2 linked regions of the Occallatibacter riparius genome follow. The protein of the gene in region 2 interacts with the protein of the main gene of each other region in a pairwise test. Links are inferred from orthologs where the notes say so. Each region holds a gene or a part of one and is shown on either strand. Other genes may lie near its edges. The genes, in order: secD and pheT.

Region 1 (3,156 bases), 280 kb from region 2 along the record:
CTCGCGACTCCTGCCAGGCCACCAGCATAGGTGCGGCAATTGCGATCGAGGAATAAGTTCCGATGAGAATACCAACAACCAGGGCAAATGAGAAACCCCTAAGGACCTGCCCGCCAAAAATATAGAGCGACAGCACCGTAAGGAAGGTCAATCCCGAGGTCAGAACCGTCCGGCTCAGCGTCTGGTTAATGCTTCGGTTAACCACGTCCGGCAGCGACTCGCGCCGGCTCAGCCGCAGATTCTCGCGGATACGGTCGAAAACCACGATCGTATCGTTCATCGAGTAACCGACCAGCGTCAGAATCGCCGCGATCACCGTCAGGCTGATCTCCAAATTAAACAGTGAGAAGAAGCCCACCGTGATCAGAGTGTCGTGAAAACACGCCACAACCGCCGCCACGCCGTAGATAAGCTGGAAGCGGAACCACAGGTACACCAGCATGCCCAGAAGCGAATAAAGCGTCGCCAGGCCGGCCTGCCGCTCGAGCTGATGCCCCACGGTCGGTCCCACCACGTCCACCTTGACGCCCTTCGCGGGGTCAAAGGGGTTGTTGTAGTGCTGCTGCAGCGCTTCCACAATGGCCTGCCGCCCCGCGTCAAGCGAGTTCTCGTTCTTCTGCTCGGGCAGGCTGATCAGAACCTCATTGCGGCTCGCCTCGCCGCCAAAGTACTGGATCTTCGCGTCGCGGATTCCGGCCGCATCTACAGCCTGGCGGATCGCCCCGATGTCCGGATGGTTCTGGAACTGCACCTGCACCTCGGTCCCCCCGCGGAAATCCACGCCCAGCGGAACGGGAGTGCCCTGAGTCGCCCAGCGGTGGCCCATCGAAAGAATGCCGGCCACACTGAAAATGAGGCTGAAGGCAAGGAAATACCACTTCTTGCCAAGCCAGTCGATGTTCACGCCATGAAAGAATTCCACTTGAATCTACCCTCTTGCCGGTTCGGCTCTCTGTTCCCTGTTGCCTGTTCCCTGCCGTTAGATCGACACCATCTCCCCGGCCTTCATCTTGTTCAGGTGCGCATCGAAAATCGTGCGTGACACGAACACAGCCGTGAACAGGTTGGCCAGCAGACCGAACGTCAGCGTCGTCGCAAAGCCCTTCACCGGCCCGGTTCCGAACAGGAACAGGATGGCCGCCGAAACAATCGTCGTCACGTGCGTATCCACAATCGTGATCCAGGCATGCGCGAAGCCCTGGTCCACAGCCGCTGAAGCCGCCTTGCCCGCCCGAATCTCTTCACGGATGCGCTCGAAGATCAGCACGTTCGAGTCAACGCCCATACCAATCGTCAGGATCACGCCCGCAATGCCCGGCAGCGTCAGCGTCGCTCCCACTCCGCCCATGAAGCCGAGCAGGATGAGCAGGTTCAGGATCAGCGCCAAGTCCGCATTGATCCCCGAGCCCTTGTAGTACACCAGCATGAACGCCATCACGCAGATCATGCCGACAATCGCCGCAGTAACGCCTTCTTTGATCGAATCGGCTCCGAGCGATGCACCCACCGTTCGCGTCTCGATCTCGCTCAGTGATGCCGGAAGTGCGCCCGTGCGCAGCAGCTTCGATAGGGCTGTCACTTCGTCTTCGTTGAAGCTTCCTTCAATCTCGCCCTGGTCGTGGATCGGGCTCTTGATGTTCGCCACTTCGCGAACCGTGCCGCCCATCACCACCGCCATGGGATTGCCTACGTTGGCCTTGGTGTACTCGTAAAACTTCTCGCCCGCATCGTTGGTCAGCGTGAACCGCACCATGCGCTGGCCCGTGTCAGGGTTCACTGACGGATCAGCCGAACGGAACTCGCTGCCGGCAACAACCGCCAGTCGCTGCAAAACGTAATACTGATCGCCGCTCTGTCCGCCGATCGTGCCCGACGACGGCAAAATCATGTCTTCCGGAGGCAGCGTTCCACCTACGCTCTGCAGTGCCGCCTGCTCGCTCGGGAACGGGCCGCCCGCCACCGGGTGAATCTCAAGCCGAGCCGTCGACTGGATGATCCCCTTCACGCGGTCCAGATCGGAGATACCCGGCAGCTCGACCAGGATCTGGTTCGCGCCCAGGTTGTACTCCTGAATCACCGGCTCGCTCACGCCCAGCGTGTCCACGCGGTCGCGGATCGTCTCGATGGCTTGCGAAACCGTGCGCCGCTCGAGATCCTGCTGCACGTTCGGCTTCATCGTGAGCGTCCACGTGCCGTTGGCGTTGCTTATGTCGTACTCGTTGCCGTACTTCGTATCAAGCAGTGAACGCACGCTGCTCGAAGCCGTCGGCGCCGTGCCGTCGACCGTGACAACGGTCGGCTTGTTTGGATCGGGCTTGCGGGCGGAATTGAACGCGAGGTTCGCTTTCTTCAGGTCCTGCTGCAGCCGCGTCACCGTATTATCGGTCTCCGCATTCACAGCTTCCTTCACCTGCACCTGCAAAATCAGGTGCGCGCCGCCCTTGAGGTCCAGGCCCAGATGAATGCGATTCGTGAGCGCCTCAACAATGCTCTTGCCGCTCAAGCCCGAGGGGATGCCGAAAATTCCGTAGAGGCAGATCAGAAGTACCGCCGCGATCAGCCCAATTCTGCCTTTTAAATTCTTCTTCATGGTTCCGCTTCTCTTGTTTCAACGAGGTTGAGCGCCAGGGCGCCCCGATCGAAATACAAACCGCAGCAACAGAGCTACGAGCCCGATTCCTGGGTGGTCACCGAGGCAATCGCGCTCTTGGCAATCTCCATCTTGATTCCGTCCGGAGCCACCTTCACGATCACCACGTCGTCCTTAATCGAAAGAATCGTGCCGCGAATGCCGCCGGCCGTCGTGATCCGATCGCCCGACTTGATGCTCCCCAGCATCTCCTGCCACTGTTTCTGCCTCTTTTGCTGCGGCCGGATCATCAGAAAATACATCACGGGGAGAATCAGAAGGATCGGCAGCATCGTGATGAGGCCGCCTCCACCCGCGGGCGCAGCCGCGAACATCGCCAAACTTGTTGCCGCCAACTGTGTTGCCACACTCATCCTTTGCCGCCAGGCTCTCGCTCAGGCTGAAGCACACTCAGGCTCACGCCCGGCGCTTCTCAAAAATTTGTCTCCGGGAAAAACTCTCGCCCGCGCTGCGGGACCGAGACGCGGAAACAAGGGCCAGCCGATGCCGTTTCGCATCCTGCTCTC
Region 2 (3,217 bases):
ATGCGGGACCCCGGAAGCCAATTGAATAGAAGGTTCCCGAGCAGTTTACCGCGAATTGTGAGCTAGGATCCTGTCTTGCGATCGTCGTCGAGGACTTCGTCTAGAAGACCGCGCAGGGTAATGGCGCGCGCCTGGCCTGTGCGGACCGTGGCGCCGCCTTTGGTGAGCTGCGAGAGTTCGTCGGCGAGGTTCAGCGCGGCGAGCACCGCGACGCGCAGGGAGTCGACGGTGCGGCCCTGAGCCGCGACGGCGCGCATCTTCGCGTCAACCTGCGCGGCGAGCGCACGGATGTGCTCGGGATCCTGCCCGGACAAGTGGTAGGACTGGTCGTAGATCTGGACGGTTACGTATTCGGAGGGCGCTTCGCCCATCGCCGTTTATACCTCCAGGGCATCGAGTTGCGAGAGGATCCTGTCTACGCGCTGCTTTACGGCTTCGCGCTCGGTGCGCAGGGAACCGATTTCCTTGTTCAGATTTTCGATGGTGCCGGTCTGTTCGGCCACTTTTTCTTCAGCGGCGACGGCGCGCAGTTCGGCTTCGCCGCGGGCCATGCGTTCGCGCTTGACCAGGTTGACGGCGCGCAGCACGCGCTCTTCAAGAGCCGTAAATTCATCGGCGCTCATGGCCACCGTGGCGGCGCCATTATGCTCGTTGTGAATCTCTTCCGCAACCGCGGTATCAAAGGACAATTCCGACATGTAAGGACCTCCGCGCCTGATGCGCTTTAAGTATCACAGTCGAGTATAGCCGCGGTGGCGGTTGTGGAAGGCTCAGGCGCGCAGCCGCGCACCTGCCTTGCCAACGGCTTCGACGACGCGGGTTTGGAAATCCTGCAAGTCCTCTTCGCGGAGGGTGCGATCGGGGGCCTGGAAGGTGACGCCGAGCAGGAGCGAGTAGTCGCGGCCGAGCTTTTTGTCGCGGAAAACTTCGCGGGCGTGCCAGTCGACGAGCTCGGCAATGCTGAGGCCGGCGATGGCCTGATCGATGCTTTCCCAGGAGATGCTTTCGTCGAGGATGAGGGAGAAGTCGCGGCGCACGGGCTGGAAGCGCGAGATGTCGCGGGCGGCGGGCTTGCGGAGCGAAAGCTTGTAGAGACGGTCGATATAGATTTCGCCGAGGAAAACGGTGTCTTTGATTTTGCGCGCGGCGGCCTCGCGCGGATGCAGTTGGCCGAACCAGCCGGCGGTCTCGCCTTCAACGGCGAGACGTGCGGAGCGGTAGGGATGCAGCCAAACGGGGGTGAGGCCGGATTCGGCGGGGAAGCGGTCGAAGTAGACGGAGTGGGTTTCGAAGCGCGCTGCGAGCTGCTCGACGATGCCTTTGAGGTCGTAGAACTCGATGGGGCGCGCGGCGTGAAGGGGACCCTGCTCGGGCGTGAGGCCGGCGGCGCCGAAGGCGAGGGAGGGGCGCTCTTCCACTTTGTCAGTGGTGCCACTGAAGACGGTGCCGAGTTCGAAGAGGCGGACATCGCTGACGTCGCGGTTGAGGTTGCCGGCGATCTGGGTGAGCATGCCGGGAACGAGCGAGGGGCGCATCACGCCGGCTTCTTCGCTGAGCGGGTTGCCGAGCGGGACGACGAGGCCGGGCTGCGGAGCGGTGAGCGTGGCGTCGGATGCGGAGCAGAAGGTGCTGCCAATGGTTTCGTGGAACCCGGCGGCTCGCATGGTGCTGCGCACGATCGCGTCGGACTCGGCCCAGGGGAGGGCCTGGACGCCTTCGCCGAAGGTGGGGAGGGTATTGGCGAAGCGGTTGTAGCCGTAGACGCGGGCGACTTCTTCGATCAGGTCGATTTCGCGTTCGAGATCGAGACGCCAGCTGGGGAGGGTGACTTGCCAGGCACTCTCGGTGCCGGTCAGGCCACATCCGATGGCAGTGAGGACGCCTTCGACGGTGGACGCGGTGATGCCTTCGGGATCGATGGTGGTGCCGAGAATGCGTTGCACTTCGCTGAGCGCGAGCGCAACGGCGGGGCGGTGCGCGGTGCGGGCTTCGGCAGCGGGGATACGGATGTCAACGAGGTCGCCTTCGATGTGGCCGCCGTTTTCGAGGAGAATGCTGCTGACGAGTGCCGAGGCGACTGGGGCGGCGTTGAAGTCTGCGCCGCGCTCGAAGCGGTGGCTCGCGTCGGTGTGCAGGCCGTGACGGCGGGCGGTGCGGCGGACGGCGACGGGATCGAACCAGGCGGCTTCGACGAGGACGTTCTTCGTGTTGGGGGTGATCATGGAGTCCCACCCGCCCATAACGCCGGCGAGGCCGAGGGGTTTCACGTGATCGGCAACGACGAGGTCTTCGGGATCAAGATTGCGGACCATGCCGTCGAGGGTTTTGAGCTGCTCGCCTTTGCGCGCACGGCGCACGATGATGCCGCCTTGAATCTTGTCGAGATCGAACGCGTGGGTGGGCTGGCCCATGGCGAGCCACGCGAAGTTGGTGGCGTCGACGGCGTCGGAGATCTTCTTCTGCTCGAGCAGATTGAAGTACGTGACGACGGGGGTGCCGGGCAGATCGCGGGATTCACCGATGGTGATGTTGCGCAGGACGCGGGCGGTGAAGCGGCCGCAGGCGTCCTGGGCTTCGATCTGGACGGAGAAGGGCTGCGCGGCGGGCTTTGCGTCGGGTAAGGCGAAGTGGAGCTCAGAGAGAGGGAGGCCGTAGATGGCTGCGGCTTCGCGCGCTACGCCGTAGTGGTTCATGGCGTCGACGCGGTTTGTGGTGATGTCCATCTCGTAGAGAGAGCCGTTGCCCGTGCCCAGGTCGTAGATGCCTTCGACGGCGATGCCGCGGAGGGTGAGGTCTTCGGCGAGTTGGGCGTCGGTTACGGTTAGTCCCGGTAGATACGCTCTGAGCCATTTGGTAAGAATCTTCATTGTTGGTTCTCTTTCAGCGAGTCAGCGCGCTTCGCGCAAGCAAGTCAGCAAGTCAGCCCGCAGTTCCCGGGCAAGTCAGCTGGTATTCCGTACAGCAGGTCAATGTCGGTTCGTCCGACTTGTGGTTCTCTTTCAGCGAGTCAGCGCGCTACGCGCAAGCAAGTCAGCAAGTCAGCGAGTCAGCCCGTAGTTCCGGGGAAGGTCAGCCAGTCAATCTGGTTAGGGATCCAGTACGCCCAGGAGTCCATTGATGAGGCGACCAACTTCGGAGCAACGTTCGAGGATGTCCTCTGCCGCGTTCGCAGGGAAGAGCTGCAGACTACCGGCTAATTCAGTCTGTGTTTCGAGCT

The links.
Region 1: the proteins of pheT (region 2) and secD interact in binary tests that used the Escherichia coli proteins (3 or more experiments, as listed by UniProt). The link is inferred for Occallatibacter riparius from one-to-one orthologs.

The regions. Positions count from the first base shown.
Region 1 is NZ_CP093313.1:2,467,036-2,470,191, reverse strand. Bases 286-3,121 are described here. They hold secD (protein translocase subunit SecD), read right to left. Parts: upstream 2,591-3,121; coding sequence 980-2,590; downstream 286-979. Other genes in these bases: yajC (preprotein translocase subunit YajC), read right to left, coding at 2,665-2,997; secF (protein translocase subunit SecF), read right to left, coding at 286-922. In the rest of the region: more of secF, read right to left, coding at 1-285. UniProt on the Escherichia coli protein: Part of the Sec protein translocase complex. Interacts with the SecYEG preprotein conducting channel. SecDF uses the proton motive force (PMF) to complete protein translocation after the ATP-dependent function of SecA.
Region 2 is NZ_CP093313.1:2,750,633-2,753,849, forward strand. What follows is about bases 320-3,216. They hold pheT (phenylalanine--tRNA ligase subunit beta), read right to left. Parts: upstream 2,868-3,216; coding sequence 771-2,867; downstream 320-770. Other genes in these bases: MOP44_RS11145 (cell division protein ZapA), read right to left, coding at 320-371; MOP44_RS11150 (hypothetical protein), read right to left, coding at 378-698; MOP44_RS11160 (four helix bundle protein), read right to left, coding at 3,087-3,216. Outside these bases: MOP44_RS11140 (redoxin domain-containing protein), read right to left, coding at 1-2; more of MOP44_RS11145, read right to left, coding at 63-319; more of MOP44_RS11160, read right to left, coding at 3,217-3,217.